DNA from 3 places in the Halomonas sp. AOP7-B1-5 genome. Region 3 is predicted to be linked to each of the others. Evidence: riboswitches for the same ligand, from Rfam matches in the RefSeq annotation. Region 3 holds a riboswitch; each other region holds the start of a gene.
What was found. A riboswitch is a leader RNA that binds a small molecule or an ion and turns the genes downstream of it on or off. The one in region 3 is predicted to bind thiamine pyrophosphate.

Region 1: it holds a riboswitch for thiamine pyrophosphate, as region 3 does, so the genes downstream of both, thiM (hydroxyethylthiazole kinase) here and ACT3XD_RS10005 (sodium:solute symporter) in region 3, are expected to answer to the same signal.
Region 2: it holds a riboswitch for thiamine pyrophosphate, as region 3 does, so the genes downstream of both, thiC (phosphomethylpyrimidine synthase ThiC) here and ACT3XD_RS10005 (sodium:solute symporter) in region 3, are expected to answer to the same signal.

The regions. Positions count from the first base shown of each region.
Region 1 is NZ_JBQTDC010000003.1:121,552-131,836, reverse strand. Features, by position in the region: gene ACT3XD_RS02930 (metal ABC transporter solute-binding protein, Zn/Mn family) at 1-819, shown strand, start outside; gene ACT3XD_RS02925 (LysR family transcriptional regulator) at 904-1,770, opposite strand; gene ampC (class C beta-lactamase) at 1,909-3,081, shown strand; gene ACT3XD_RS02915 (cupin domain-containing protein) at 3,197-3,862, shown strand; gene ACT3XD_RS02910 (DUF6164 family protein) at 3,874-4,242, opposite strand; gene gloA (lactoylglutathione lyase) at 4,244-4,777, opposite strand; gene ACT3XD_RS02900 (DUF2237 family protein) at 4,952-5,326, shown strand; TPP riboswitch at 5,474-5,569, shown strand; gene thiM (hydroxyethylthiazole kinase) at 5,596-6,396, shown strand; gene thiE (thiamine phosphate synthase) at 6,397-7,017, shown strand; gene ACT3XD_RS02885 (LysR family transcriptional regulator) at 7,031-7,951, shown strand; gene ACT3XD_RS02880 (DoxX family protein) at 8,036-8,458, shown strand; gene ACT3XD_RS02875 (dioxygenase family protein) at 8,543-9,280, shown strand; gene ACT3XD_RS02870 (DMT family transporter) at 9,301-10,176, opposite strand.
Region 2 is NZ_JBQTDC010000020.1:58,071-68,355, reverse strand. Features, by position in the region: gene ACT3XD_RS11450 (cell division protein FtsA) at 1-294, opposite strand, end outside; gene ACT3XD_RS11445 (MBL fold metallo-hydrolase) at 284-1,132, opposite strand; gene ACT3XD_RS11440 (NAD-dependent epimerase/dehydratase family protein) at 1,129-2,133, opposite strand; gene ACT3XD_RS11435 (3-oxoacyl-[acyl-carrier-protein] synthase III C-terminal domain-containing protein) at 2,130-3,125, opposite strand; TPP riboswitch at 3,277-3,390, shown strand; gene thiC (phosphomethylpyrimidine synthase ThiC) at 3,465-5,375, shown strand; gene ACT3XD_RS11425 (hypothetical protein) at 5,690-7,408, shown strand; gene ACT3XD_RS11420 (CsbD family protein) at 7,490-7,669, opposite strand; gene ACT3XD_RS11415 (DUF2955 domain-containing protein) at 7,782-8,873, opposite strand; partial or broken gene ACT3XD_RS11410 (HlyD family secretion protein) at 8,863-9,924, opposite strand; gene ACT3XD_RS11405 (porin family protein) at 10,143-10,285, opposite strand, start outside.
Region 3 is NZ_JBQTDC010000016.1:74,805-85,089, forward strand. Features, by position in the region: gene ACT3XD_RS09990 (hypothetical protein) at 1-282, opposite strand, end outside; gene ACT3XD_RS09995 (CoA-acylating methylmalonate-semialdehyde dehydrogenase) at 510-2,009, shown strand; gene ACT3XD_RS10000 (hypothetical protein) at 2,141-2,833, opposite strand; TPP riboswitch at 3,123-3,225, shown strand; gene ACT3XD_RS10005 (sodium:solute symporter) at 3,215-4,600, shown strand; gene ACT3XD_RS10010 (sensor domain-containing diguanylate cyclase) at 4,656-6,059, shown strand; gene corA (magnesium/cobalt transporter CorA) at 6,139-7,107, shown strand; gene ACT3XD_RS10020 (zinc-binding dehydrogenase) at 7,189-8,367, shown strand; gene ACT3XD_RS10025 (proline racemase family protein) at 8,364-9,419, shown strand; gene ACT3XD_RS10030 (DUF1289 domain-containing protein) at 9,416-9,601, opposite strand; gene arfB (alternative ribosome rescue aminoacyl-tRNA hydrolase ArfB) at 9,628-10,044, opposite strand; gene ACT3XD_RS10040 (D-2-hydroxyacid dehydrogenase family protein) at 10,116-10,285, opposite strand, start outside.

The sequences.
Region 1 (10,285 bases), on a different contig from region 3:
CCACGGGTCACGGCGACTGACGGTATTGAAAAGCTATCCTACGCAGGACACAGCCACGATCATGGGCATGATCACGATCACGGACATGACCACGAACATGACCACGACCACGGGCATGATCACGATCACGGGCATGATCACGATCACGGACATGACAACGAACATGACGACGATCACGGACACGATCATGACCACGGCGAATTTGATCCTCACGCCTGGCAGGATATGGAGCAAGCGCGGGTATACATCACCAACATCCGCGATGGCCTGATTAAAGCCGATGAAGCGAATGCCGAGGAGTACCGGGCTAACGCCGATAGCTACCTAGCCGAAATGGCAGAAGTTGACGCTGAAATCCGCGAACTGATCAGTGAGATTCCGTCGTCCACCAGCGTCATCACCGGCCACGATTCGTTTGGCTACTTCTCCAACGCTTACGGCATTCACTTTTTATCGCCGGTTGGCCTGTCTACCGAAGTAGAGCCCAGCGGCGCCAGCATGGCGGAACTGGTGGATGTGATTAACGACCAGAACGTCCAAGCGCTGTTTCATGAAAACATGACCAATCCTGCGGTCATTCAACAGCTCTCGGAAGAGACGGGTCTGCCTATTGCCGGAACGCTTTACGCGGATGCCCTGGCTTCTGAGGGTGACGCCAGCACGTACCTGGGCATGATGCGCCACAATGCCCAGACGCTGCACGACTCGCTGGCAGAACCGGGTCATGATGACCATGAGGCTGACGAAGGACACGATCACGATCACGATCACGATCACGATCACGATCACGATCACGATCACAGCGAGCATAGCCACTAAACAGGCGCTGCAAGCATCGCGTAAACTTTTTGGCTGGTAACGCTCGCCCGATAACCAGCGCCGTTCAGGCGCTGGTTACGACACTTAACATACTACGCTCAACCACTCCCTAAAAGATGCCATGGCATGGGTTTCTTCGCGTGACTGCAGACGAGTAAGCCAGTACCCACCCAGGCTAACGGCCGTCGTAAATGGCTGTACCAACGCACCACTATTCAACTGCCTTGAAAACATCAACGGGGGCGCCAAAGCCACTCCGATACCCTGCTGCGCGGCATCCACCATGGCGATAGATGAATCAAATACGATGCTTTTAGGTAGCGGGAGATTAACCGGCCCTCCGGCCGCGAGCAGCCACTCTGTCCATTCGTCAGCGCGATAGGAGCGTAGCAGCGTCTCATTTAATACATCAGCTGGCGTTTTAAGCCGTGCGGCGATTATCGGTGTGCACATCGCGGATAAGGATGCGGGCAGCAAGGGTTGCGCGGCAATACCGTGCCAGGCGCCGGTGCCAAAGCGAATGGCAAAATCAAGCCCTTCGGCGGCCATGTCCGTACGGTTGTTGTGCGTGGAAAGACGTAGATCGATAAAGGGGTGCTTTTCCTGAAAATCGGCCAGCCGGGGCAACAGCCAGCCCACCGCAAACGTACCCACTGCGCCTACGTTTAACACTTCACGGTAATTACTCTCGCCTAGTTGCTCTAGCGTGTGTGTGATCTGATCGAAAGCGTCTCTTAATACCGGCAACAGCCCCTCGCCCTCCTGGGTCAGCATTAATCCGCGGGGCAAGCGGGTAAATAGCGGAACCTTGAGCTGACTTTCCAGCAGCTTAACCTGATGGCTAACGGCGGCCTGGGTTACGCAGAGCTCCTCCGCAGCGCGGGTAAAGCTCAAATGGCGAGCCGATACCTCAAAGGCACGCAGCGCTTTTAGTGGCAAATAAGGACGCACTCTTTTACCCCCTAATTTTTCTAATGGCGCGTACAAAATATCGCTGTTTGTCAGGCAGCGCCATTAACCGTAACTTACTCGCCATCCAGACCATTAAAACACCATTCATCACTAACCTCTGACTACTAGGTTTTTTATATGAACAGGATATTTGCAGCGAAAACAGGTCTTATTATTGCAGGTTCGCTCTTTATCGGCTCATTTTCCTGGGCATCTGATGAGCAGAATAATCCTCAGATAGATGCGCTGGTCAACGACACCATAAAGGCGCTAATGGCGGAACATCGTATTCCGGGTATGGCCGTGGCGCTGAGTGTTGATGGCAAGCGGTATTACTTTAACTATGGTGTCGCCGATCAAGCGGCGAATACCCCGGTAACAGCCGACACCCTGTTTGAGTTGGGTTCGGTCAGTAAGACCTTTACCGCAGCGCTGGGCGCTTACGCGCAGGCGAGCGGTGCGCTGCCGTTAAACGATTCTGCCAGCCAATACCTGCCGGCACTTGAAGGCAGCGTTTTTGATGACGTAAGCCTTGTGGAACTTGCCACCTACACGGCGGGCGGGCTGCCTTTGCAGTTTCCCGATGACGTGCAAGATGAAGACGAAATGCTCGACTACTATCGCCACTGGCAACCGGACTATGCCCCTGGCACTCACCGACAGTATTCCAACCCGAGCATTGGTTTGTTCGGCTATTTGACGGCGCAGCGGCTTGGCGAACCTTATGCGGCGTTAATGGAAGAGCATGTGTTCTCACCGCTTGGGCTTGAGCACAGCTACTTGGAAGTACCGGAAGAACAGCAGCCACACTATGCCTATGGTTACTCGAAAGACGATGAGGCAGTTCGGGTAAACCCAGGCCTGCTGGATGCCCAGGCCTACGGCGTGAAGACCAATACGGCAGACATGCTGACGTTCATTGAAGCCCACATGGATAGTTCAGCACTGGACGAGACGCTGCGTGAAACGTTAGAGACAACGCAAATGGGCTATTTCAGTATGGGTGATATGACCCAAGCCCTGGGCTGGGAGCGATATGCCTATCCGGTAACGCTTGATCAGCTACGCGCCGGCAATTCGCTTGAGATGGCTTTAGAAGCCAACGAAGCGAGGCGCTTACAGCCGCCGCTACCGGCAAGCCAGGACGTGTGGTTCAACAAGACCGGCTCAACCGGCGGTTTTGGTGCCTATGTGGCTTTTGTACCCAGCCAGCAGATGGGTATCGTTATGCTGGCGAATCGCAATTACCCTAACCAGGCCCGCATCGAGGCCGCCCATCATATCCTGACCGCGCTGATGGACACTCCTTAAAGAGTGATATGCCCTGGCTATGCAAATAGTCAGGGCTTTGTTTAGTAATAGCTGGTTGCAATTGCCGGGTGATCTATCGAGACTGTGCAGATTCATCCGCTACCGAGCTAACATCATGCACTTGAATGCCGATTTTTCTCAGTTTGTCAGCGTGACCCCGGAGCAGTACCGGTGGGTAGACGCCCCCAGTGCGGGCGTTGAACGCATGATGCTGGACCGGGTCGGCGACGAAGTAGCCCGTGCCACCAGCTTGGTGCGCTATGCGCCCAATAGTCAATTTGCCCCTCACGCCCATGGCGGTGGTGAAGAAATATTGGTGCTGGAAGGCGTTTTCGCCGATGAGCATGGCCGTTACCCGGCGGGAAGCTACCTGCGCAATCCGATCGGTACCGCCCATACGCCGCAGATTGGCGATGAAGGCGCGCTGATTTTCGTCAAACTGCATCAGTTTGACCCCAACGATACGCTGCAGCTGGCCGTACCGGCCCACCGGCTACCCTGGCAGCCCGACCGAAGGCCTCGCATTGCTTACAAGATGCTCCACACGTTCAAGCAGGAACGTATTAGCCTGGAACATTGGGCGGCGGGTACTTCAATTGCCTACCCCACGCTTAAAGGCGGGCTTGAACTGTTTATTCTGGAAGGCACGCTAAGCGATAGCACACACCACTACACGGCTGGCACCTGGTGCCGCTACCCGACGGGTGCAACGCCTGCGTTAACTGCCGGCAGCGAGGGCGTCAGGATGTACCTTAAACGCGGCCACCTGACAGCGGCCTAACGGCAAAGGCGCTAACCGCGCAGTAAGCCTAAAAAAGGGCCTACCGTAAGAGCCACAATCAGCCCCACCGCGATGAGCACTAACGCGACTTGCACGGGGTGCTCGAGGAGCCGTCGCCAAAGCGTTGGCGCGTTTCCTTGCGCTTGGGCCTCGTGTAATTCGCGCTGAGCATGGTTAAAGCGCGCTACCTGATAGGCGGCCAGGGCGGTTTCGGCCGCTTCACGCTGGCGTTCATCGCGTAGCCAAATAGCATCGACCCCCAAGCGGAAAAACCCCGCCTGGGTTTCGTATACATCAAAGCGATGCTCGGCGAGTAAGGCGCGAATTTCCATGGCTTCTTCATCGGTGACGTGACGCAGTCGAAACAGCAAATGTGCCATATTAGTCGCCCGACGCCGCCATTAGGTCGGCCTGGACGACTTCAATCCAGTAGCCGTCTGGGTCTTTGACGAACACGACGTCTTTCATTTTGCCTTGATCGGCCCGCTTTACGAATGTCACATCGTGCTCGTCAAACCACGCCTGGGCGGCTGATAAATCCGGCACACTAAAGCAGATATGCCCAAACCCCTGAGGCTCGGCATTGCCATCGTGGTAGGCAAAGTCTTCCTGGCTCTCAGTCCCCCAGTTATGGGTAAGCTCTAAAAGGCCCTTCTGGCTGAAGGTCCAGGCGGTACGCGCCTGAGTATTTTCCGGCACCTGATCGCTGGCTTCCAGATTGGCTAAGAAGTAGAGCGAAAACTGCATCTCTTCGAAATCCAGCCGACGCAGTACCTGCATACCAAATACCTGCGAGTAAAAAGCCAGCGACCGTTCAGGGTCTTTCGCCCGCAGCATTGTATGGTTTAAACGAAAACCCTGGGTCTGCGGAGCAACGGGTGCAACGCCTGGATACTGCTCGCCTTCAAAACTCATCTTAGGATCCTTACGCATTTTGCTGCTAAATGATTCGATTTAGCAGTTATCTTTGACAAAACTGACACAGTGTACAAGCCTATAGTTAAACGCAACCATCGCTTGATGAAACTGTGGTTACACACCATGTGGGCAGGATACCCATTATTCTAGCCCTGACACTCTGGAGGCGACATGTCGCGTGATTTAAATGTGCTGGGCGAACCCCTGACGCCTTGTTGCCATTCACCCAAAACGGGCTTTTACCGCGATGGTTTTTGCCGTGTTGGTCCTGAAGATGTAGGGATCCATGCCATCTGCGCGATTATGACAGAGGAGTTTCTTGCCTACTCCCTGGCGCAGGGCAACGATTTAAGCACGCCTAAACCCCAGTTTGGCTTTCCCGGCCTATCGCCCGGTGATCGCTGGTGCTTATGCGCCAGCCGCTGGCAGCAGGCGGCTAACGTGGGAGTGGCGCCGCCGGTCATTTTATCCGGTACGCATGAGAAAGCGCTTGAAGTAACCACCCTGAACATTCTGCGCCAACACGCTCTGGATCTGGTTTATTAGCGCGTTGCGGCTGTCTTGAATAATCGTCGTGAAAAGACCGTAGTGAAGAACGGTTGTGAAGAACGGTTTTGAAGAACTGTATGAACGACGGCAGCTGCTCTAGACGTCACTGATGCTTTACACCTCCTCCCCAGGCTAAGATAGTAGCCCTATCGACAGGGGCGCTTGAGATCATCGAGCTGAGACGCACCCTTTGAACCTGAACCGGATAATACCGGCGTAGGAAGTCGCGGTGTCGTTTCGCACCCGATCTACGCTGTGAGGTGGCTATGACATCACTCCCGCTTGGCGAGGCTCTCTTCGCCGTGCAACGCACGACACCGCTGGTGCACTGTATTACCAATTTTGTGGCGATGAACAGTACCGCTAACTGCCTGTTAGCCGTAGGCGCCTCCCCCGCCATGCTGCATGCCGTCGAGGAAGTTGCCGAATTTACCCGCTTGGCCGGGGCGCTCTCGATTAATATCGGCACGCCTTCGCCAACCTGGGCCGAGGGCATGCAGCAGGCGGCGAAGGCAGCGCAGGAAAATAACATTCCGTGGGTATTTGATCCGGTTGCTGTGGGTGCCACATGCTACCGGCAAACTCTTTCCCAGCAGTTGCTGGCGTTGGCACCCAGCGTGATTCGGGGCAACGCTTCAGAAATTATCGCGCTGACGGGCCTCACCCACCAGGGCCGAGGCGTCGATGCCACGGCGTCAATCGACGAGGCGCGTGACGCCGCTATTACCCTGGCTAACCGGCAAGGCTGTATTGTCGCCATGACCGGCGAGCATGACTTCGTGACCGATGGCACCCAGCACTGGCGGCTAACCGGCGGGCATTCGTTAATGCCACGTGTAACTACTCTTGGCTGTGCATTGAGCGCCACCGTAGCGGCATTTATCGCCGCCCGGCCTGAAACACCGTTAGTGGCGACCGTGGCGGCACTGGCAAGCTTTGGCGTGGCAGGCGAGCGCGCAGGAGCGCTGGCAACCGGCCCCGGCAGCTTCCAAGTGGCGCTTCTGGATGCGCTTTATCAACTGACGCCAAGCGATCTTGATACGTTCACCGGCCTGGAGAAAGGTTAAATGCACTTTGATCTTTCGCTCTATCTGGTGACGGATGCCCGCTTATGCCAACCCTATGGCCTTGAGCGCACGGTCGTTGAGGCCGTCGAGGGTGGCGTAAGCTTTGTTCAGCTGCGTGATAAGCAGGCAAGCGATGTCGCTATGATTAAGCAGGCTAAACGCCTCAAGGCCGCCCTGGCCGGTAGCGGTGTGCCGCTGGTGATTAATGACCGCTTGGTGGTCGCGCTGGAAAGCGGTGCGGATGGGCTACACGTCGGGCAAAGCGACACCGCCGCTCAACAGGCGCGCACCGCAATGGGGCCAGACGCTATTATCGGGCTTTCCATTAACACGCTTGCGCAGCTTCAAGCGGCCCCGGTAGAGCTTTTAGACTATGTGGGGCTGGGCCCGGTATTTGCCACGCAGAGCAAACGTGACCATGCGTTACCTATCGGGTTCGAAGGCCTTGCACAGCTGGCGGCTGCTTCGCCTCTTCCCAGCGTTGCCATCGGTGGGTTAAAGGCCGACCATAGCGAGCAGGTCTTCCGTGCCGGTACAAATGGGCTGGCGGTTATTTCAGCTATTTGTGGCCAGCCCGCCCCTTATCAGGCTGCTCGCCTTTTTACCCGGCCCAGCCTTTAAGTGACGCGATTTTATGCATCAGCTTGAGCCGATAGTCGCCTTTATGCGAGTTGCCGAACTGGGCAGCTACACGCGCGCCGCCGAGGCATTAAATCTTTCCCGTACGCGGGTTTCGCGCTTGGTCATGGCGCTTGAGGAAACGCTGGGAGTACGGCTCATTCAGCGCACCACGCGGCGCCTGCATTTAACGGCGGAGGGCGAGCGCTATCTGGCTCATGCACAGACAATTGTGCAAGCGCTTGATGAAGCCGCCGCCGATGTCGGCAGCGGCGTTTCTGAGATGCGCGGCCGATTACGCATCAATGGGCCCATGAGCTTTGGCGTAGGCCACCTTTCTCCTCTGGTCGCAAGCTTTATGGCCCAGCATCCTGGCCTGGAGGTACGCCTGGACTTGAACGACCGCCGCGTGGATCTTCTCGAAGAGGGCTACGACGTTGCAATCCGCATCGGCAGCCTGCCGGACTCAAGCCTGGTGGCGCGCCGCCTGACACGCTGCCGAATGCTGTTTTGCGCCTCGCCTGGCTACCTTGCTAAACATGGCGTCCCTGCCGATATAGAAGCTTTAAAGCAACACCAGTGCCTGCATTATCGTAATGGCCCGGCCCCTGGCGACTGGCGTTTTGGCAATACCACGCTGTCCACTCACGGTCCGCTTGAAAGCAATAACGGTGATGTATTAACCCACGTTGCCGAAGCGGGGCTGGGTATCGCTCATCAGCCGAGCTTTTTGGTGACTGAAAGCATTATTGAAGGGCGTTTAATCCCGGTTTTAACCGAACTAGCGCCAAAAATATTGGATATTCATGCGCTTTACCCAGCCCGGCGCTTTCTACCTGCCAAAGTAGAGCGCTTCATCGACCATTTGGCGGCTGCCTGGGGCGACCCACCCTACTGGGAGCGTGACATGGGATTGTCGCCTATTACGCAACAGTGATGTTCGTTAAACGTCGATTATCTCTCAGTCATAGCCACGTAAAGTGTCTTCATTGAAACATCGTTCCCCAATGGAGATATCCTCATGAATGCACCCTCTTCCGCGATGACTGCGCCTGCGAATATTCAACCCCACGCCATCGCACTACTTCGCGTTTCGCTTGGCGTAATGGCACTGGCCCACGGCCTGCTTAAGGTCTTCGTTTTTACACTGCCGGGGACGGTGGGTTACTTCGAATCGTTAGGCTTACCCGGCTTTCTGGCTTACCTGACCATTCTGGGAGAGCTGGGCGGCGGCTTAGCGCTCATACTGGGCATTTACACCCGCTGGGTTAGTCTTGCCATGATACCGCTCCTGCTGGGCGCCACGTCGATCCACCTGGGCAACGGCTGGATGTTCTCTAATGAAGGCGGCGGCTGGGAATTCCCGCTGTTCTGGACCGTTGCGCTACTGGTTCAAGCAGGATTAGGTAGCGGAAGCTTCAGCCTGGGTCGTTTTTTCCGCTAGTTGTGAAAGCTCCATTTTTGAAAGCCCTATTCTTTGCCTTGGCGCTCAGCCCGAGCGTCGGGGCTACCGTTAGGAGATGTCATCATGTTACCTAGCCTGTTTATATCCCACGGCTCCCCGATGCTGGCGCTCACCCCGACCCCAGCACATCAGTTTCTGCGCGAGCTGGGCAAAACGCTGGCACCCAAGGCAGTCGTTGTAGTGTCTGCTCATTGGGAGAGCCTTGCGCTCAAGGTAAGCAACACGGCTTGGCCGGAAACCATTCACGACTTTGGTGGTTTTCCGCAGGCGCTGTTCGAGTGCCAGTACCCTGCGCCGGGTGAGCCTGAACTGGCCGAGCGCTTGGCGGCACTGCTCGGTGCCCAGAGTGTCGAGCGTGGGCTCGATCACGGTGCCTGGGTACCGCTTTCGCTTATGTTTCCCAAAGCAGATATCCCGGTGGTGTCTGTCTCACTGCCCATACGCTGGTCCAATCAGGAGCTTGCCGAGCTAGGTAGTAAGCTTGCCACGCTGCGCGACGAGGGTATTTTAGTTATTGGCTCGGGCAGCTTGACCCACAATCTGTACGAGACAATGCCCATGGGCAGCGCTATGCCAGACTGGGTGGGCGAGTTCGCAGATTGGGTCGATAGCAAACTGGCTAGTAATGACCGCGACGCATTACTTGACTGGCAGGACGCTCCCGAAGCTCGCAGAAACCATCCAACCCCCGAGCATTTTCAACCGTTGCTGGTGGCAATGGGCGCAGGAGGCGATGCCAAGCAGCTGCACCATAGTGTCGAGCATGGAGTGCTGGCGATGGATGTATATGCGTTTGCCTGAAGCAGTCCGCTTTATCACCTTCATGCAGAGGGGCGGCGTTTCAAGGTTGTTCGGCGATCATGGTAGGCAATTGCCAGGCCGCTGCTGATAATCAGCACGCTGCCTACCCATACCCAGCTATCTGGCGTTTCGTCCCAAAACCACCAGCCAAGCGCCACGGCCCATAGCATGGCGGTGTAATCAAACGGCGCGGCAATGGCCGCCGCCGTATAGCGAAACGCTAATGTTAAAAACGCCGTCGCGCTCACGCCTAATACGCCCGAAGCCAAAAACCCCAGCCAGTGGTGCGGTTCAGGCGTTTGCCATACCCAGGGCAAACACAGTCCGGTGATCACACACGGCACGAGCATCATATAAAATACCATGGCCCATAGATGCTCCTGGCTTCCATAGCGCCGTGCGGTGATCATCATCAACGCATAGAACAGCGCCGCGGCCAGCATGATCAGCGCCCCTAGATGAAACGCATCGCCGCCCGGCCTGACGACTACCAGTACGCCCACAAACCCAATAAGCGAAAAGATGACGACAGGCCGGTCAATCCGCTCACCGAGCATGGGGACTGATAGCAGAGTGACAAATAACGGGGCGACAAAGGCAATCGCGGTAGCTTCTGCCAGAGGTAATAGCGTTAGGCCCATCACAAAACTCACCATCAACGCCGTGTAGATCAATCCACGTACTAAATGCACGACAGGACGCTTGGTGCGCAGTTTTTTCAGCCCGCCCGACGTGTAGGCCAATAATACAATCAGCGGCAGCGATACGAGGGCACGAAAGAAGATGATCTGCAGCGGGGAGTGCACTTCCCCCAACCACTTGGCAATGGCATCACCGAGGCACAAAAAAAGCACCCCTGCGCACATGAAAAGAATGCCTTTTAATGACGCTGTCACGCGCGCCCCCAGGTTGTTGGTACGGCTTAAAAACAAAAGCCCCCGCTAATCAACCAAGCGTTAGCGGGGGCTTTGCTCTGCTTTGTACATCACAGCTTTAAAGTGCATC
Region 2 (10,285 bases), on a different contig from region 3:
TGAAAGCGACCCCGTTGCCAGGCCCTGCTCGGCGGCATCCGCCATGGCATGCAGCGTTTTCGTGCTCAGGCCAAGACTGTTCCAGGCGCCGTAGTCAGCGCGCAGAGCGGCTATTTCGGTAATCGGGACCGCTTCCCACGGCCCCCAGGCAACCGCCGCCAGCGCAGGAGTGCGCGCCAGCACCGGCTGTAGTTGCCTCCATTGGCGAGCACGCCGCGCCTCCAGCTGGCTAGACGAAAAACGCAGTGCCCGGCGGGTGCGCATCCAGGCGGCAGCCAGTTGGTCAACGCGCATGGGACTCTCGAAAGCGTTGCGCACTCTCGGCACAATGCGAGGGCAGAATGGTAAGTTCAGTGTTGTGCTCGGCGGCAGCGCATAGCTTGGCAAGGGTAGCCCGATAGCAGCGAGTGTTCCCCAACAGCGCGGTGGTCAGCCGTGGCGGCGGGCGGCGCTCATGAATCGACTTGCCGAGCCACACGGCATCGGCGGCTAGCAGTATGAGCTGATCCTGCGTGGTGCGCAGCGCCAGCCCCCAATGCCCCACACAGTGCCCAGGCAGCTCGACGGCCAACAGGCTTCCATCGCCAAGAATATCGCGCCCCTCACTGAAGGGTGCAAAGCCACTGGGCAGCGTGACCGCGGGGGCTTCTTCAAAAAAACGGGCGTTGGCATCAGCGGCCTGAGGCACCAGCGCGGGAAGCAACCCCTGACGCACCCGTTTGAAACGCCCGGGCGCGCGCAGCTCGGTCAATCCAGCGCGGGCGCAGTAGATGGGCCGCTCGGCCAAGTGGCGCATGCCGGCAACGTGGTCGCCGTGAAAGTGCGAAATAATGGTCGCAGTAATATCGCTATCGTTGATGCCATGGGCGGCAAGCCAGGTATGCCAGGCGTGTTCCGCGCCCACCTCAACTGGCGTCGCCCAGCGGTAGAAGCGTTCCGGGAAAGGGGTCGTCGCCTCCAGAAATGCAGGGTCGTAGCCGGTATCGAACAGCAACAACCCGCGGGTGGGATGTTCAATCACGCCTACTAGCGCGGGAAAATCCACCGGGTTGAAACGCCCGCCGGAGAGCGTTGCGGCTTCGGGGTGGCGGCAAAGGCCACGCGCCAGCCACCGAAAACCAACGCGAATCATGAAGCCTCCTGCAAAGCTAGCTGCTGCGCTTGCGCCAGCAATGTGGCCATGGCATCAAAGCGTGGCTGATAGCCCAACAGGTGTCGGGCGGGCGCCAGGTCAAAGGTTTGCGAATAGGCAAGGGTGGCCAACTTGTAGCGAGTCAACATCGGTTCGTGTTCGGCGCGGGTCAGCATTCCCCACTGCTCCTGAAGCACGGCCATCGTACGGGCTAGCCCTACCGGTAATGAAATGAACCGTGGGGATTTGCCCAGTGCCCTGGCCAGCCGATAAGCCACGTCATGCACCGTAACGGGCTGGCCACCGGAAATATTGATCGCCTGCCCGGCAAGTTGTGGCGTGCGGGCTTCGGCTTCACAAATTGCCCATGCCGCATCGCGCAGGTCGGTCAGCTCGATCAGCGCTCGCCCTCCTCTGGGTAGCGGCACTCGCGAGCGCCCGGCCAGTTCGGCAAGTTTGGGGAGAATCACGCGATCCCCTGGGCCGACCAACGCGCGGGGGCGAATGGCACAACAATGCAGAGCGTCGCGCCGCGGCGCCAGAACGAGCCGTTCGGCGGCAAGTTTGGTGCGCGCGTAGTGATTGAGTGGCGGCTTCGCGGGCTGGCTCTGCTCGTCAATCAGAAGGCGGTCGCGGTAGGCGGCAAAAATCGACGGCGAAGAGACCAGCACAAAGCGTAACGCGCCGCTCTGCGCCGCAGCGTTGAGTAACTGTTCGGTCATTGTCACGTTGTGGCGCTCAAAGGCTTTTTTCGGCCCCCAGCTGGCTGACAAGGCAGCGGCATGAACGATGCTATCCATGCCTGCCACAAACTGCGCCAGATCGGTTTGCGGGTGTGTCAAATCCGCCGCGATAAACTCAGCCCCAAGTGCCGTCAATACCTCGCCTGCGGCGTGTGAGCGCCCGGTTGCGCGAACTTCGTGCCCGCGCAATAGCGCCTCACGGGCCAATGCCATGCCAAGCCCACCAGTGGCTCCAGTGATCAAGAGACGCCGACTCATACGCGCAGCACCATAGCGCTGGCGCTTATGCCTGCCGCCGTGCCCAGCAGTAAAAGATAATCACCCCGCTTGACCGCACCAGTGGTCAGCGCATGCGCAAGCACAGTGGGAATAGAGGCAGCAATCTGGTTGCCGGTGGTGGCAAAGATATTGATCACACGCTCACTGCGCGGTGCAAATAGCCGCCGCACATGCTCGACGCCCGGCGCGCTAGCTTGATGGCAGACCACACAGCTCAGCTCGTCGCGGGTGATATTAGCCTGCGCCAGGGCTTTATCGATGACGCCAGGTAGCGTCTTGGCAGATGCCTTGAAAATTCCGAAGGCATCCATTTTGAAGTAAGCACCTTCCTTCAACGCCTCGAAGCCCTCTTCGATGCGCAGCCTGGTGCCGCCCGCGCGTAGCTGGGCAAGGCCATGGTGTGCCCCATAGGTGACCGATGCACTTCCATATAGCCCCTGCTGCTGATCGTCGCTTGCTTCGATCGCCAACGCCGCTGCGCCATCGCCAAAAATAGCGCGCGTTTTGGGATCATTGGGGTTTAACCCCGCCGAGGCGATATCGCTGGCGAACAGGAGTATCCGCTTCCAGCGCCCACAGGCAATGCCCATAGCAGCCACGTCCAGCGCGGCTATAAAGGAGAGGCAGGTCTGATTGACATCGAAACTGGGTACGCCAGAGTACCCAAGACCAAGATGATACTGCACCAGAGCGGCCGTAGAGGGAATGGGCTGCTCCATCACACCACACCCGCCGATGATCACATCAGGCAGCTTTTCACCCCACCCTGCCTTAGCCAGTGCCTCTCGGGCTGCGCTGGCTGCCATCATAGAGGTAGTTTCATCACTGCCAGCGACGTGGCGAACAGCAATGCCAAACTGGCGCTCGGTCCAGCCGGGAGCAAAGCCCTGCTCATGATCAAGGGTAAGGGAGGTAAGTTGATATTTGGGTCGGTAACTACCCCATCCCACAATGGCAAAATCGCTAGTCATCGGTTTCCGTCTACTCAGTTCGCTGACCTACTTTAAACCGTACTTTCGTCTAAAAGCGACAAAGCTACTCATAAAATTAGCCCGCACTAAATGACTTGATTCCATCTCAGTGCTGAACCAAACTGCTTTTAGCGCAGCCTGTGGCTGTGCGTAACGCTTGACGGGGTGCCGGTAACGCCGGCTGAGATGGTGCCGATTCAATAGCACTGATCCCGTTGAACCTGATCTGGTTAGGACCAGCGTAGGGATCAAGCGACATGCAGATATTACAGGCAAATATCGTTCTGCCCCTGTCTCTCCCCGCTTGTCCTCCCTACTCGCTCTATAGGGAGAACACTCATGGCTAAAACGACTCACTTTCTTGCCGAAACCGCCGAGGTAGATGCTGCGGCTATTACTCCGCTGCCCGGCTCGCGCAAGATGTATCTTGAAGGCTCACGCCCGGATATCCGCGTGCCGTTTCGTGAAATCACGTTATCGCCCACCAAGACCACCGGCATTGATGAGGAAAACCCGCCGCTGCTGGTGTATGACACTTCCGGCCCCTACACCGACCCCGCAGCACAGATCGACCTGCGCCAGGGCCTGCCAGAACTTCGCCGGGCGTGGATTGAGGAACGCGGGGATACCGAATTTCTGGAGGGGCTGTCATCGGAGTACGGCAAGCGCCGCGCCAACGACCCGACCCTTGCCCAACTGCGCTTCGATTTAAAACGCACGCCGCGCCGGGCACTCTCTACAAAGGACGGGCGGCCTGGGAATGTCACCCAGTTGCACTACGCCCGCCAGGGCATCGTCACCCCGGAAATGGAATTTATCGCCCTGCGCGAGAACCAGCGCCGCCAAGCGCTGGGCGATGCCGAGGTGGAGCGAATCTTGGGCCACCAGCATCGCGGCCAGAGCTTCGGCGCCAGTATTCCGGAGGAGATTACGCCAGAGTTTGTGCGCGATGAAGTCGCTCGCGGCCGGGCGATTATCCCCAACAACATCAACCATCCGGAAAGTGAGCCGATGATTATTGGGCGTAACTTCCTGGTCAAGATCAACGGTAACCTGGGCAACTCGGCGGTCACCTCGTCGATTGAAGAGGAAGTCGACAAGATGACCTGGGGCATCCGTTGGGGCGCAGATACCATCATGGATCTCTCCACCGGACAAAACATTCACGAAACCCGCGAGTGGATTATTCGCAATTCGCCGGTGCCGATTGGTACGGTGCCGATCTATCAGGCGCTGGAGAAGGTTAACGGCGTGGCTGAGAACCTGACCTGGGAGGTGTTTCGCGATACGCTGATCGAGCAGGCTGAACAAGGCGTGGATTACTTCACCATTCATGCGGGCGTGTTATTGCGCTATGTGCCGCTGACCGCTAACCGGGTAACCGGTATTGTCAGCCGAGGCGGCTCGATTATGGCCAAGTGGTGCTTGTTCCACCATCAAGAGAGCTTTCTTTACACCCACTTCGAGGAGATCTGCGAGATCTGCAAGCAGTACGATGTGGCGTTCTCACTGGGTGACGGCCTGCGCCCCGGCTCGATTGCCGATGCCAACGACGAAGCGCAAATGGCAGAGCTGAAAACCTTGGGCGAGCTGACCCATATTGCCTGGAAGCACGATGTGCAGGTAATGATTGAAGGCCCTGGCCATGTGCCCATGCACTTGGTAAAAGAGAACATGGATAAGCAGCTTGAGTACTGCGATGAAGCACCCTTCTACACGCTTGGGCCGCTGGTCACTGATATCGCACCGGGCTACGACCATATTACCTCGGGCATTGGGGCTGCGATGATCGGCTGGTTTGGCTGCGCAATGCTCTGCTACGTCACCCCAAAAGAGCACCTCGGCCTACCCAACAAGGATGATGTAAAAACCGGCATTATCACCTACAAGATTGCCGCCCACGCGGCGGACTTGGCCAAGGGCCACCCGGCGTCCCAGCGGCGCGATAACGCGCTCTCCAAGGCGCGCTTTGAGTTTCGCTGGGAAGATCAGTTCAACCTGGGGCTGGACCCGGACACCGCGCGTGAATTTCACGATGAAACCCTGCCCAAGGATTCGGCGAAGGTCGCGCACTTCTGCTCCATGTGCGGGCCCAAGTTCTGCTCGATGAAAATTAGCCAGGAAGTCCGTGATACCTACCGCGACCGCACGCCGGACAGCGCAAGCGACGCGGAGTCAGTTAAGCGCGGCATGGAGGAACAGGCGGAGAAGTTTCGCCAGGAAGGCAGCAAGCTGTACCAGGAAGTATAAGATAGCGGTGTTATTGACATCATAGCGTTTGAATATGGCTCTTGGGATTCAAAAATCTCAAGGGCCATTTTTATGTTTACTTATAACAAGCGTAATAACGGCACGCTTTTTAATTCTTAACGCCGACCAACATGATCTGAGTCAGCGGTTAATGAATTAGTTAAGTAAGTATTAAAATTACGGCTAAGAAATATTTTTACACACTCAACCTAAAGATAATTTAGTAACACTCGTGTATGGTTCTCATTTTCATGGGTTCTGTTCGTAATGGCGAACCTAAAATTAAAACCTGTCATACACAAGACGGATTTCAGATGAAGACCAAACTTTCGATAGCGATTACTCTTGCTTTGATCAGTGCAGGCCTGATCAGCGGCTGCAGCGATGATAACGAGCCAGCAGCTACAGATTCACATCAGGAAGCACCGAAAAACAATGCGGCTCCCATGCTGAAATATATTCCGGCTGATTCGCCCTACTTCATGGCATCGCGTGAAACGCTATCGGAACAGGAAGCCTTTGCTATCTATCAGAGCACTCAGCCCATGACTTCCTTTGAGTCTGACCTTGATGAAATGCGCGCTGCATTGCCTCATGTTCAAGACGATGACGTTCTATATACATTCATGACGCTAGCCATCGCCTTGGGTGAAGAGCTGATCGGTGTAGAGTCAATTGAAGATGTCCATGCGCTCGGCATGAAAATGAGTCCCCAGGCTGCGCTTTATGGGTTGGGCATCTTGCCTGTCTTGCGCATGGAGCTGCAGGATGAAGGAGCTTTCCGCACCACGCTGCAGCGCGTCCTGACGAAAGCCGATATTACCCTGAGCAAGGCAACTACCAATGATACCGAATACTGGGTTCTGACGCCTGAAGGCCAACTCAAGATAATTCTGGTCATTAAGGACCAGCAGCTGATCGTATCGGTAGTACCGGAAAATGCCAGTGATGAGCTACTAGACCAAGTGCTCGGAAAAACACTACCTGACAGCAATATTGACGATACCAACGCATTGGCAGAGCTGGAACAGCGCTATGATTTCACACCTTACGGTGCTGGACTACTCTCCTCTTCACGCCTGCTGGATGAACTGAGCACACCTACACATCCTGGTACGCTGGCGCTGATGGAAGCGGTTGATGAAGAGCCGCTGAATCTGTCTGGCTGCCAAGCCGATATTGACCGTCTCACCGGCCGTTTCCCTGGGTTAGCAATGGGCATAAGCGAGTATAATACTGATCGCGTGGAGACGAATTTCATCCTGAGAACCGATGAGGGAATTGTCAGCGACCTGCGTGGCCTGACCACCCAGGTGCCGGGGCTTGGCAGTTCTGCAGGCATGGCCAACTTTGGGTTGAATTTGGACCTTCCTGTGCTTATCGAGACCATCCAAAAATATGCACGGGAATTGCGTGAAACCCCCTTCAGCTGTGATGAGCTACAGGACTTGAACAACTCCTGGAGAGATATCAGCATGGCGATCAACAACCCAATTACCATGATGATTGGTCCGTCGCTTTCGGGTTTCCATGCGCGTCTTGATAATCTAAAAATGGTGAATGGCGAGCCTGTCATTGCCGGCATGCTGACTCTTGCTTCTCAAAATCCGATGGGTTTGTTATCCACCATCAGTACCTTCATGCCAGAACTACAGGCTCTTGAGCTAGCACCTGGCGGAGAACCCCAGAAAATAGAAAGCATGATGTTGCCGCCAGAAGCACCGGCGATTTATGCCGCTATGTCTGATACCGCCATCGTACTGGGTGCTGGTATCAGCGACCAAGCGCTTCTCCAGGAAGGGCTTGATGCTCCTGTTTCCGAACGTGACTTATTGGCCTATGGGTATCTGACGGGTGAGTTTTACCGTTCACTGGCCGATATAATGGAAAAGTCGCCATCACCGGAAGTATCACAGTCTGATATCGAGCTGTTTAGGCAGTATGGCAATACTTTCGAGAATATGGAGTACTGGATGGAAGTGGGTGATGCGGGCGTTGAAATGAGCTTCTCTGTAGAACTCGTTTCTCCGTAAAGCTTAAACGCGTAGATAGTTCAAAAAACAAACAGGGGCCAATGGCCCCTGTTGTCGACGTATTATGCTAACACGGTAAAATTACTTTTTCTTGAGGTTCTCCTTAACCTCACCTTTACCTTTTTGAGCTTCGCCTTTAGCCTGCTGCGTTTTGCCCTTGGCCTCGGTTTTTTCGCTGCCGGTCACTTTACCAGCGGCTTCTTTAACTTTACCAGCGGCCTTGTTAGCTGCGCCTTTTGCTTTATCGTCTTTTCCACTCATGACATAAACCTCTAATCCGTTAGTAGGGAAATACGCTGCGTGCGAGGAGACATTCATTTGTCTTTAACATCGCAGTTGCATTATCAGAGTAGTCTTTTTAAAAAAAGTTGCCTCAATTTGTTATAGATATTTTTGTGGGTGCCCAGCTATTAAGCAAAGCATGTAAACATGCCATAACCAAAAGCGTTGCCACCAGCGCCACGCTCATCGAAGAAAAGCGGTATAGCGCGCTATATACCAGGTCCTGGTTAGGCCCGAGCGACTGCCCAAACAAAATGCCAAGCGTAGTAAGCCCGCCAAACCCGATGCCCGAGCCGCCGCCTTCCTTGATATGCTCGCGGCCGAACAGCAAGAGCCCCAGCCAGTAAAGCAGGATAGCCAGCAGGAAGTGATTGCTCTGGGTATACAGTAAAAGCTGCATGACCAGCGCCAGATTACAGCCCAGCAACGTACCGATGGCACGCTTGCGCGCAGATACCCGGGCCCCCGCATAGCCCATGGCAAACAGCACTAGAATGGTCGCCATCTGTGCCGAAAGTGATCCTTGCAGGTCAAACACCTGAAACACGATGAACGAGAGCGTGGCGGTAATCCCGCCGATCAGCGTCTCGTGGCGTATCTGCGCCTGGGGCTTGCTGGCCCTTGGCGGCGGCTCGCGGGGTTCCACGTCGGGAAACAGTGTATGCATCAGCATGGCGATGAACACGGCCAGTACGCTTGCCACAACGTTGGAGGCAAGCAGATCGCTTAAATCGACGCTTGGGTAGCTTGCGAAATGCAGCAGGATACTCAGGGTAAGCACGCCGTTGGCGCCAAACAAAAACAGCGGACCCTTGGCCATCAGGTTGAAGCGAAACAGGAACATGCACAGCACTACCAGTGTCATGACCACCGGCATGTGCTTGAGCAGGCCCATCACTACGCTGACTTCCAACGCATTAAGCGAGACGTTGGCCAGAAACTGGCGAATGATGCTGGCGTTCAGAATGGGCACCATGCCCAGTAGAAACATCGGAAATACGGTAAAGAAGACCCCATAGTTCCAGCCCATGACCTGGCTTACGACGAAACCTAGCGCGCCGCCGCCCGCTACGCGCAGGCATTGGCGCAGGCCGTTTTCGTTTAGCCCAGGATGAGCGTGAGCCTTCGGCGCAGGCTTGGTTTTAGTAAATCTGATCTTAGCAAACCGCGTCTTAATAGACATAGTGTAGCCAGCTGATCAGATGCGTCTGTAGCCAGGCAAACGGGTGGGCCAACAGATGCTCGCCGGGCAGCAGTTGAACTGTGGCGCGTGCACCGCTGGGGGGCGGCGCCAATAACGGCTCGTTCAGGGCAATATGAACACGCAGGCGCTGAGCGTCGCGCACCCAGCGATCAGACGTCGGAATATCCGCCAGCTACCCGTCGGCGGCCAGTTGGCCTTCGCGTACCCCAGCATCAAAGGCGCTTACCCGGCCTTCAAAGATATGCCCAGGCCAGGCGTCAAACACTACGGCAGCCTCGTCGCCAGGCTGCACATGGCGCAGGCTCTTCTCGCGGAAGTCGGCGATGATATCCACACGCTGGCTGACCAGGGCAATGACCGGCTGGCCCGCCTGCACGTAGTCACCCGCACGTAGCTGCAGATTGGTAACCTGGCCTGTCTCTACCGCGCGTACCTCGGTGCGGGCAACGTCAAGCTGGGCTCTGTCCAGCGCGATATCCGCCTGGCGCAGCCGCAGGTTGGTGTCGCCCTCTTCGCCCAGCTGGACTTCCAGGCTTTCGATTTTGGCCTGCGCGGATGCCACTTCCGCCTGGGCGGTATGTTCGGCGGCTATCTGCTGATCGTACTGCTGCCGAGAAATACTCTGCCGCCCGATCAGCGCTTCCCCACGGCGGCGCTCACCTGCACGCTCTTCAGCGGTTGCCTGGGCAGACGCTAACATGGCGCGTGCGGCGGCAAGTTCCGCTTCAAGCTGAGTGTTTTCGCGCTGGGCCTGCTCTCGCTCAAGCCTTGCCTGCTCTAACGCGATCTCAAAGGGTTCGGGGTTGAGGCGAAACAGCACATCGCCCTTGGCGACCTGTTGATGATCGCGAACCACTACTTCACTGACCGGCGCGCTAAGCTCCGGGGCAATGCGCGTGACCGGGCGCATGACCCGCGCTTCAGGTGTCATGGGCATAAAGCTGTCGGCCACCAGAAAGTAGGCGAATAAAAGGGCAAAAGCAGCCAGCGCCACTTTTACCCAGAGGGCAAAGCGTTGATCAGGGGACATGGGGTATTAACTCGCTATTTCTCGCCGCCGTTGACAGGCCGCTTGCGCGTCTACTCGCGCAGGTATCGTTGAATACCTTAGTCTAACAAACAATTAGCAAGCTAACAATAAAGCGACTATCTTCCTGTTAAGAGGCTAGCCGCTTAACGCTACAGATATAAAAAGCCCCAAGACCAAATGGCCTTGGGGCTTGAGTACATTAACGCTGTTAAGCGCTATTAGAACCGGTAGCGTAAACCAATGCTGGCAGCATCAAAATCGTAGTTGGACTTATCCAGATAGCGCATGTAATCAGCGTTGATCGATAAGTTATTGGCTACATCAATCTCGCCGCCCGCACCATAAGAGAAGCCGCTTTCAC
Region 3 (10,285 bases):
CTGGGCTGCATAAGCAGGCAAGGCCGCATCGCCCGTCTCCGCGTCATTGGTGTCGGCGGTCAGGGGCTTGCTGCCGCGAATTCGTAATGAATGGCTCTGTGTGGCCAGCGGCAGCAGCGCTTCGCGCTGATCGGCATGCGTGGATGAGCTGTTGACGCCGGTAGCAATAGCGGCCGGAGAAGATGGAGTGGCGCACCAGAGCAGCAGGGTCAGAATGCACAGGCCGGCATGGCTCAGCTTGTGGGTAATCACCGCAGTGAAGGCTTGTTTCTGATAAGGCAAAGCGCCATCTCCATCGTCGTACGCTTTATCATCCTTTATTGGCAAGGCAGGTCAAGCGGTTAAGCGCACGCTCACGATTTCTTTTTGTGCTGTGTCATTGCCAATCAGCAATTGCATTAATAGCTAATTGACGTTTACGTCAACTTGCTGCTATACCCTGTTCACACCGCAAAGGCAGTGATAATGACTGTCTCCACAACGAACAATCATAAGACAGGAGCAACGCAATGGCCGTTCGCGAAATTTCCATGATCATTGATGGTCAGGCCGTCCCGTCACAGAGTCAGGAATGGCGTGATGTGGTTAATCCAGCGACTCAGGAAGTGGTGGCCCGGGTACCTTTTTGTACCGCAGAAGAGGTAGAGCGCGCGATTGCCAGTGCGCAGGAGGCCTTTAAAGAGTGGCGCAACGTCCCGCTTGGCAAACGTATGCGTATCATGCTGACCCTACAGGCGTTGATTCGGGATAATACCGATGAGCTGGCCGCTTTAATCACCGAAGAGCATGGCAAGACGCTACCGGATGCTAAAGGCGAAGTGGGGCGCGGGTTAGAAGTGGTTGAGCATGCCTGCTCGATTACCTCGCTTCAGCTAGGCGAAGTGGCTGCAAACGCCGCTAGTGAAGTAGATGTCTATACGCTTCACCAGCCGCTAGGTGTCGGTGCGGGTATTACCGCGTTTAATTTCCCCATTATGCTGCCTTGCTTCATGTTTCCGCTGGCCATTGCCACGGGCAATACGTTTGTCTTGAAACCCTCCGAGCAGGATCCCAGCTCTACCATGCGTCTGGTGGAGTTGGCCCATGAAGCGGGGGTGCCGCCGGGCGTGTTAAACGTCGTGCATGGCGGTCCCGAGGTTGCCAATCAGATCGCTGATCACCCAACGATCAAAGCCCTTTCATTTATTGGTTCAACCCATGTGGGGTCGCTGCTTTACAAGCGGGCGGGCGATGCAGGCAAGCGCATGCAAGCCATGATGGGCGCGAAAAATCACTGTGTAGTGATGCCTGATGCGAATCGCAGCCAGGCGATTAATAACCTGCTGGGGTCGGCGTTTGGCGCCGCCGGACAGCGCTGTATGGCCAATTCCGTCTTAGTGCTGGTCGGTGAGGCGCGCCAGTGGATTGACGATATCGTGGAAGCCGCGCGCCAGATGAAAGTCGGCCCAGGCACTCAGCAGGATGCCGATTTAGGGCCACTCGTATCAACCGCTGCTAGGGATCGTGTGCTGCGTTTAATTGAGGCGGGCGAAAAGGAAGGCGCCAATTTGCTGGTTGATGGGCGCAACTGCCAAGTAGAGGGCTACCCAAAGGGCAACTTTGTCGGACCGACGCTCTTTACCGACGTGACGGCGGAGATGACCATTTACCGTGAAGAGATTTTTGGCCCCGTACTTTGCGTAGTCAATGTGGAAACGCTTGATGAGGCGATTGCGTTTATCAATGCCAACCCTAACGGCAACGGCACTTCTATCTTCACTAACTCCGGCTGGGTGGCGCGGCGTTTTGAAACGGATATTGATGTGGGGCAGGTGGGAATTAACGTGCCGATTCCGGTGCCGGTTGCTTATTTTAGCTTTACCGGCTCAAGGGCCTCAAAACTGGGCGATCTAGGGCCTAACGGTAAGCAGGCTATTGCGTTTTGGACACAAACCAAAACAGTAACCGCGCGCTGGTTTGAGCCTGAAAATGTTTCCAGCGGCATCAATAGCACTATCTCATTAAGCTAGAAGCTATGTTTCATCAAGTCAGAAGCCATTGTGCTTGGGCTTATGATTGCGCTGACGCTTAGCCAAGCCTGACAGCGTTTAACTAGATATCACGGGCTCCTTTTTAGGAGCCCGTGCTGGTATAGAGTGTCTTAAAAGTCCTGCAGCAGGTTGAAGCTTTCCTCAAGCAGCTTTTCAATGGGGTTAAGCTGGCTCTCATGCAGAACCAGTAGCGAGGGCGACGCTTTTACCTGCCCGCTAAGCGGCACCAACAGTGCAAACTCACCCTCTTCCAGATGAAACTCATGGATTTCACGGGGGCCGTGCGGAGTTTTGCACTGTGAGCAGCGGTAGACATCGTCTTCCCCATATACCAAGCGGTGATACATTTTAAACAGCGTATAAAGGGCGAGCCCGCCTTCAAAGGCGGGCCAGCTTGCTGGCATTGTGCGTATATCATCGGCAAGCATTTGCCCTTCAGCTTTGGCGTCGGCGATAGCATGGGCGAGAGGGTCTGCTAGAACGGTCGGGTTTTCTGACGGGAGAGGGACATTTTGTTGCGCGGCCTTCTCAAAGTATTTTACAACCCGCTTAAAATCAGCCAGATCATGCAAAGCGTAGTCGGCATGCTGTAGGTCGTCTGGTTCAAAACCACCGTTTTCCCAGCCATGAATGACGCGAAGCGTCATGTCACCGCGTGCCATCGGTCGCGCCAACAGCATATAAAGCATTACACGAACGTGAAGCTGGCGCTCATCGGTGTTGTTTTCAAATGCACGATAAGGATCAGCAAATAGAGTATGGAGCCGACCTTGGGTATGCTCTTTGGCTTCGGTATACGACATGGCAATTTCCTATGCGCGCGCCATAGGTATATTCACACGGCGCTTTTGGCATTGATGGTTGTTATGGCGCGAACGGCAGTAAGCCAGTTTTATGCGGCAACGCCGCTATGCAGGTAATACTCCAAATTTTTATTAGTTTAAGCAACGTTGTAGCGAATGAATAGGAGAAGTAAGCCCTTTTCATTCTAGCTATTTAGCGCATAGCATACATAGCCGCAGGCGCGAGTGGGGAACATTGTCACTCAGTTTTGACGGTTCGTTGAATTTCAATCAGGATACGCTCTCAATTCACTGTCGCCAGGGGAGCCACATTGTGTGGCTGAGAATGCTGTTGCAGACCCTGGAACCTGATCCGGTTAGAACCGGCGGAGGAAGTGCGACATGCCATACCTAACGTCAGCCATGCTAGGCGCGGCGCTCTGCTGCTTTGCATTTTTAGGCTTTAAAGCCCGTGGGCGAAAAGGCTCACTAGATGACTATGTCACCGCGCGAAACTCACAAACCAGCACTACGCTAGGGCTCTCTTTTGTTGCCTCTGGGATGGGGGCATGGATATTATTTGCGCCGCCAGAAATTGGCGCCTTTGCCGGCCCGTTGGCACTGGCAGGTTACGCTCTTGGCTCTTCGCTTCCGTTTATCGTCCTTGGCCTCTATGGGCCGGCTATTCGCCGCGCTTTGCCCGAGGGACGCAGCATCGCGGAGTTTGCCGACGCTTGCTATGGCCGGGGCGTTCGCCACTGGGTAACGCTGGTTTCGGTGGTATACATGGCGTGTTTTTTGGCCGCTGAATTAACCGCCATTGGGGCGATTACGTCACTGCTATCTGACGTGCCGCCGAACTGGGTGATCATTGGCGTTACCCTCGCTACACTACTTTACACGGTAAGCGGCGGGCTGCGCGCAAGCCTTGCGACCGACCGCTGGCAGGCGTGGCTACTGGTTGCCCTGTTGATGATCGTTTCAAGCGTCACCCTGTGGCACCTGCCCGCAATGCCCAGTGGTGCGGTGCTGCCCTCCATTCCCACATCCAGTGCACTTAGTGTGTCGTTAACGCTGGTGATTGCGGTCACTGCGGCCAACCTGTTTCACCAGGGCTATTGGCAGCGAGTATGGGCTGCGCGTGATAATCAAAGCCTGGGGCGGGGCGCCTGGATGGGCGGAATTGCCACGGTAGTCATCGTAATGGTGATTGGCGGTTTGGGCATGGTGGCGGCCATGAGTGGAATAGCGCTTGGTGAGCCCCCGATGCCTTTTTTTGCGCTATTGAATAACGTGCCCTCTTGGGTAGCCATGGTGGCCCTGGTGCTGGCGGTCACGCTGGTGGCATCGAGTGTGGATACGCTGCAAAGTGGTATTGCCTCGCTGATTGTGTCGCGCAGCGAAAAGCCTGGTGTTTCCATCACTCTCACGCGTTGGATGACCGTCTTACTTATGGTGCCGGTGGTGATTGTCGCGCTTCAGGGGTTGTCGATCCTACGCCTTTTTTTAATCGCCGATTTACTGTGCGCCGCCATTGTCGTGCCTGTTCTACTCGGTTTATGGCAACGCATGACGCCGCTTGCGGCTATTGGTGGCGGTTTGGCTGGACTAATGGGCGCTATCTTGCCGGGATGGATAGGTCAAGAAAGCCTAAGTGCCGGTATAATGGCTGCAAGCTTCCCCAATAGCGTTCCCACGCTCGGCCCGTTTTTAGGAGCGTTGTTAGCTTCCACTACGGTAAGCGTGGTGCTCGCGTATGTGACGAGCAATAAGGCGGTTGGGCAGTGAAAATTATTTCACGCTATGATGGACAAAACACCTACCGACCTGGGTGAAGTATTAAATGAGTTATCCTATACCGTCAGATGAGAAAGCACGCCTAGAGGCGCTTTACGAGCTTAAACTGCTCGATACGCCCAGCGAGCCAGTGTTTGACCGTATTACCCGGCTTGCCGCGAGGCTGCTTAGTGTGCCTGGTGTCACGATTACCCTGATTGATGCCAAACGCCAGTGGTTTAAATCACGTGTTGGTCTGGATGTGCTTGAGACGCCACGTGATATCGCTTTTTGCGCCTACCCAGTTGCCGAATCTGCCCCTTTGGTCGTTGAGGATGCCTGTCTTGATAGCCGATTTGCGCAGAACCCACTGGTGGCTAAGCCTAATGGGGTACGTTTCTACGCAGGAATACCGCTAAAAACCACCAAGGGACTGGTGCTAGGCACTCTCTGTACGATAGATACCAAACCACGAAAACTCAGTAAAAGCGATTTTTCCACGTTGCAGGATCTTGCCGATATCGTGACTGAGGAAATCCAGCTGCGTGAGCGACTCAATCGTGAGAAGAAACAAAAAGAGGCCTCTCAGGAAGCCCTGATTAAGCTTCATCATAGTCTTGAACAGCAAATCGAACAGCGTACTCATGAGCTTAAATTGGTCATTGAAACCGCTTACGACGCCTATGTGAGCGTTGATGCAAACGACTGCGTATTGGACTGGAACTTAGCTGCCACCACCATGTTTGGTTGGTCGCGCGAGCAGGCCTTGGGCAAGCCGATTAGCCAGCTTATACTGCCTGATGGCTTACCCTGTGAGGCTGAAAAAGGACCGGTGACTCATTTAGCACACCGATCAGATGGCAGTCGCTTACCGGTTGAGATTCGCTTTAAATCGCTCTCTTTTCACAGTAGGCAGTGGCGTAGTCTGTTTATCCACGATATCAGCGAACGCCAGCAGCTTGAACGCTTGCGTGACCAGCAGGCGCGCGAAGATGTACTAACCAAGTTGGCCAATCGCCGGGCGCTGGACGAACGCTTGCCTGACGCTATGGCTCGTGTGCGACGCTCACAAAAGCCGTTAGCCGTACTGTTTATGGATCTGGATAGTTTTAAGCAGGTTAATGATAATTATGGCCATGCGGTTGGCGATGAGCTGCTACGCGAAATAGCCAAGCGATTAACGGCCTCTGCCCGGGAAACCGACTTTGTTGTACGTTGGGCCGGGGATGAGTTTGTTCTGCTGCTTGAGGGCGTTGCGCTGGATGCGATCAAACCTATAGCGCAAAAGCTCATTCATACTATTGAACAGCCGCTGCTCATTGGTAAGGCCGTGTTAACCGTAAGTACTAGCATTGGCGTTGCGGTTTATACGCCGGGCGCAGATGAAACGGCGCAAGAACTCCTTAAACGTGCCGATGTTGCGATGTATGAAGCAAAACGCGCGGGTAAAGCTCAGGTATGCATATCATAGCTACGTATATCAAAGGTACGCATATCATAGGTACGCATCGCGTAAGCTGCGTATTATTTTAAAGAATTCAAGGAAGAGTATGATTCGCAGCATTGTGACAACACCCGATGGCACCACTTACGAAGGCGACGAGCAGCTCTTTGCGACGTGGCAAACAATACCCGATAGCCACATTTGGATAGATATGCAGGGCGAAGACGAAGAGACGGTCGAGCGCCTGCTGGAAAAATTTGAGTGTCACCCACTGGCGATACAGGATGCTCATAAAGAGCGCCTGCCGCCTAAAATCGAAGAATTCGATAATCACACGCTGATTGTCTACCGGGGTATCTCTTCATTTGATGCCCAACTTAATTTTGTCCCTCAGCAGGTATGCTTTTTTATCGGCGAGCGCTTTTTAGTCACGCTACATTCAGGCCTTGCCATGAGCGTTGAGCGATTGTTAAAAGAGCATGGTAAGGCACTCTTAGCCAAGTCGCCTGAGCAGGTAGCGTTAAAAATCATGTATACCTCAGCCGGCTACTATATCGATAGTCTGCTTGAGTTTGAGTCGGAACTGAGCGATTTAGAGGATGAGCTGCTCGCAAACGGTAACGACGTATTAATGCGTAAGATTACTACTTACCGTTCTCGATTGGTCAAAATGCGCCGCGTGTTTAACTATCATAAAGGGATTACCCAAGAGTTAACGGCCTACGACTATCAGCATCTTCCCCGCGAAGAAAGCGAAACGCTGCATGCCATTAACGATGTGGCCGAACGTTTTGAAAGGCTTTATACGCTGACTCAGATGTATTACGACATTTGCGGCGATTTGGTCGACGGCTATATTTCCATTTCATCGCACCAGCTTAATATCACCATGCGTGTTCTAACGGTGATTACCGCGATTTTTGTCCCCTTAACGTTTATTGCCGGTATCTACGGGATGAACTTTGAGTACATGCCGGAACTGGGCTATCGCTACGGCTACTTCTTTGTATGGGGCGCCATGGTCGGGATGGCTGTAGTGCTGATTTGGCTATTCAAGCGAAGAGGCTGGTTCTAGTTCAGTAGGCTTTTAAGCAGCGGCCAGAGTTTGTTATGGTCGAGCAGTTACCTTATTCCTTTGCATTAGGGAGCCTGCCCAATGACTGAATCTGCTGCTGTTCCTACCACGATGGCTGCCATGCTCTTGACTGGGCATGGTGGCATTGAAGAGCTGCATTACCGAGAAGACGTCGAGACTCCCAAGCCTGGGCTGGGTGATGTTCTGGTTCAGGTAACGGCGACTGCGAAAAACAATACCGACCGCAAAGCCCGCGAAGGCCTTTATCCCACCAAGGAGAAGGGCGACGTTACTTCTTTCGCTATGGGCGGTACACCCACGTTAACCTTCCCGCGCATTCAGGGGGCTGACGTGGCGGGGCGGATTGTGGCAGTGGGCGAAGGCGTGGATGCCGGGCGAATCGGTCAGCGGGGTCTGCTTGATTTCAATATCTATGCCGATGAGCGTCGGGACATCAACCTGACCCCGGATTACTATGGCCATGGTGCTGACGGCGGCTACGCTGAATATGTTGCCGTACCGTCAGACCAGTTTCACCATGTCGATAATCCTAAACTGCATGACACCGAGCTTGCGTCCATGGGCATGTGCTCCTACCAGACGGCCTATCACATGATGACATCGGCCCAGGTCGAAGCGGGCGAGCGCGTGCTGGTAAGCGGTGCAAGTGGCGGTGTGGGCACCGCATTGATTCAGCTTTGCCGGATTGTCGGGGCCATTCCCTATGCGGTTAGCCAGCCCGATAAAGCCGATGCGCTGCTGGCGCTAGGCGCCGAAGCGGTGATTGACCGCGGCGACCTGCCTACGTTTGTGGATCGGGTGCTGGCCACTACCAGCGGTAAGCCGATTGACGCGGTGATGGATTTAGTCGGTGGTGATATGACCGATTTGTTTATCGACACCATGATTGTCGATATGCAGAGCCGCCAAACCTATCCACGTCTTTCAATTGCAGGCGCGAGTGGCGGTAACCTTAGCGAAATCATGTGGACGCGTATTTACCTTTATCAGGTCCAGATATTTGGCGTTTCTCACGGTACCCGGGAAGAAGCCGAGCAGCTTATTGATTGGATTCGCCATGGTGAGCTCAAGCCGGTCCTTCACGCCGCTTTCAAGCTTTCAGAGCTGCATGCCGCCGAACGCTATTTTGTTAATCGAGGCAGCAATTATCTCGGTAAGATCGTCATCGTGCCCGATGCGCAGTGGGATGCCCATGGCGCTCCTTTTGCCCTAACGAACGCTCAGGAGCAACGCCCTTGAAAAATATCCATACACTTCAATTGATGGATACCCATGCAGGCGGCGATGTTAGCCGGATTGTAACGGGAGGGATTGATGCCCTGCCGGGGGCGACCGTACGGGAACAAATGGAGTACCTGCGCGACGATGCCGATGGCCTGCGCAGACTGCTGTTGGAAGAGCCTTACGGTATTCCAGAAATGTCGGTCGATCTGCTGGTACCCGCTACACATCCTGAGGCAGCGGCGGGCTACATTATTATGGAAGTGATGGGCTATCCGATCTATTCAGGCTCCAACACGTTATGTACCGCTACCGCCGTGCTTGAGGCTGGCATCGTGCCCAAGCAGGAAGGTATCCAGCGCTTTGCTCTGGAAGCGCCGGCAGGCCTGGTACACATAGAGGCGCGCGTGCATAACGGGGTGGTGGAGTCGGTTACCTGCGAAGGCCTGCCAAGCTACATTGATACCTACCGCGATACGATTCAGGTGCCGGGTATCGGCGCAGTGACGTACTCCATTGCCTATAGTGGCGGCTTTTACGCGCTAGTGGACGCCACCGAGCTTGGCTTTAAGCTGATTCGTGAAGAAGAGCAGGCACTTTCAGCCTGCGCGCATAAAATCGTGGAAGCACTGCAAGCCCAGCGCGGTTTTTCACACTACACGCTGGGCGATGTCGGCCCGCTACCGTTTTTGCACTTTATGGGGCCTGAAGAGCAGGTGGGTGAGGGCTATTTTCGCTCGCGCTCAACAACCTACGTGCACCCAGGCGTGATTTGCCGCAGTACCACCGGCACGGGTACTTCCGCCCGTTTAGCGCTGATGAACTATGAAGGCCGCCTCAACGTAGGCGATAAGCTTGAAACAGTGTCGCTGCGTGAAACCGGATTTATTGGCACGTTTACCGGAACGCATCAGGAAGGCGCGTATCAGGTCGTTGAAAACACAATTACCGGACGCAGCTACGTGCTTGCTCAGTCGGATATAGTGATTAACTGTGATGACCCGCTGGTGGCCTGTGGTGAGTTGCACCATATTTTGAGCGACCGCCATGCCGCTAAGTCGGGTAGCTAGCCTCGGCTCGCTATATACCCCTTCGCTTCTAAGCGCTCCCATACCGGGGCCTTTTCGGCTTCGGTCATTTGGCTCCAATAGGCAATTTCATCCAGCGTGCGTCCACAACCCTGACATGTGTTTGCCGGGTCTAACTGGCAGTGCTGAATGCAGGGGGAAAGCGGTCGGGAAACAATTGTCATGCGAGGCTCAATATACTGTGTAACGCTTATGAAGTGGAAACCTTACCACGTAGCGATTTGATTTTGCCTTTGCGGGTTTTATGGTCAACACGGCGTCGCTGGGAGCCTTTTGTCGGCTTAGTAGGACGGCGTACTTTCTGCTGCTTGGTCGCACTGATGATCAGTTCTTTCAAGCGCGTAAGGGCGTCTTCTTTATTAAGCTCCAGCGTGCGATAGCTTTGCGCCTTGATAATTACCACGCCCTCTTTACTGATGCGCTGATCATTAAGCGCCATCAAACGTTCTTTATAAAACGCAGGCAGCGTAGAGCGTAAAATATCAAAGCGTAAATGCACCGCTGACGCCACTTTGTTGACATTCTGGCCACCAGCACCCTGGGCTCGGATTTGGCTAATATCGATTTCCCAGTCGGCGAGGGCAACATGGTTGGAAATAGTGAGCATCCAGTCCTCTGTGTCACACGTGAGTTATAAGGCTAGCACAGTTAACACAGAGGAGCGTGCAACCGCGGGGGTCAAGAGGCGAGGTTAGTGACCGGATCACCGCTAATAAAGGCATTTAAATTTGCAAAGGCATCGCCGAAATAAAGCTCATAGCTATCTTTTTCGACATAACCCACGTGAGGGGTCGCCAGGCAATTGGGCAGTTGAATGAGCGGATCATCATGCGTGGGTTCACTGTCGA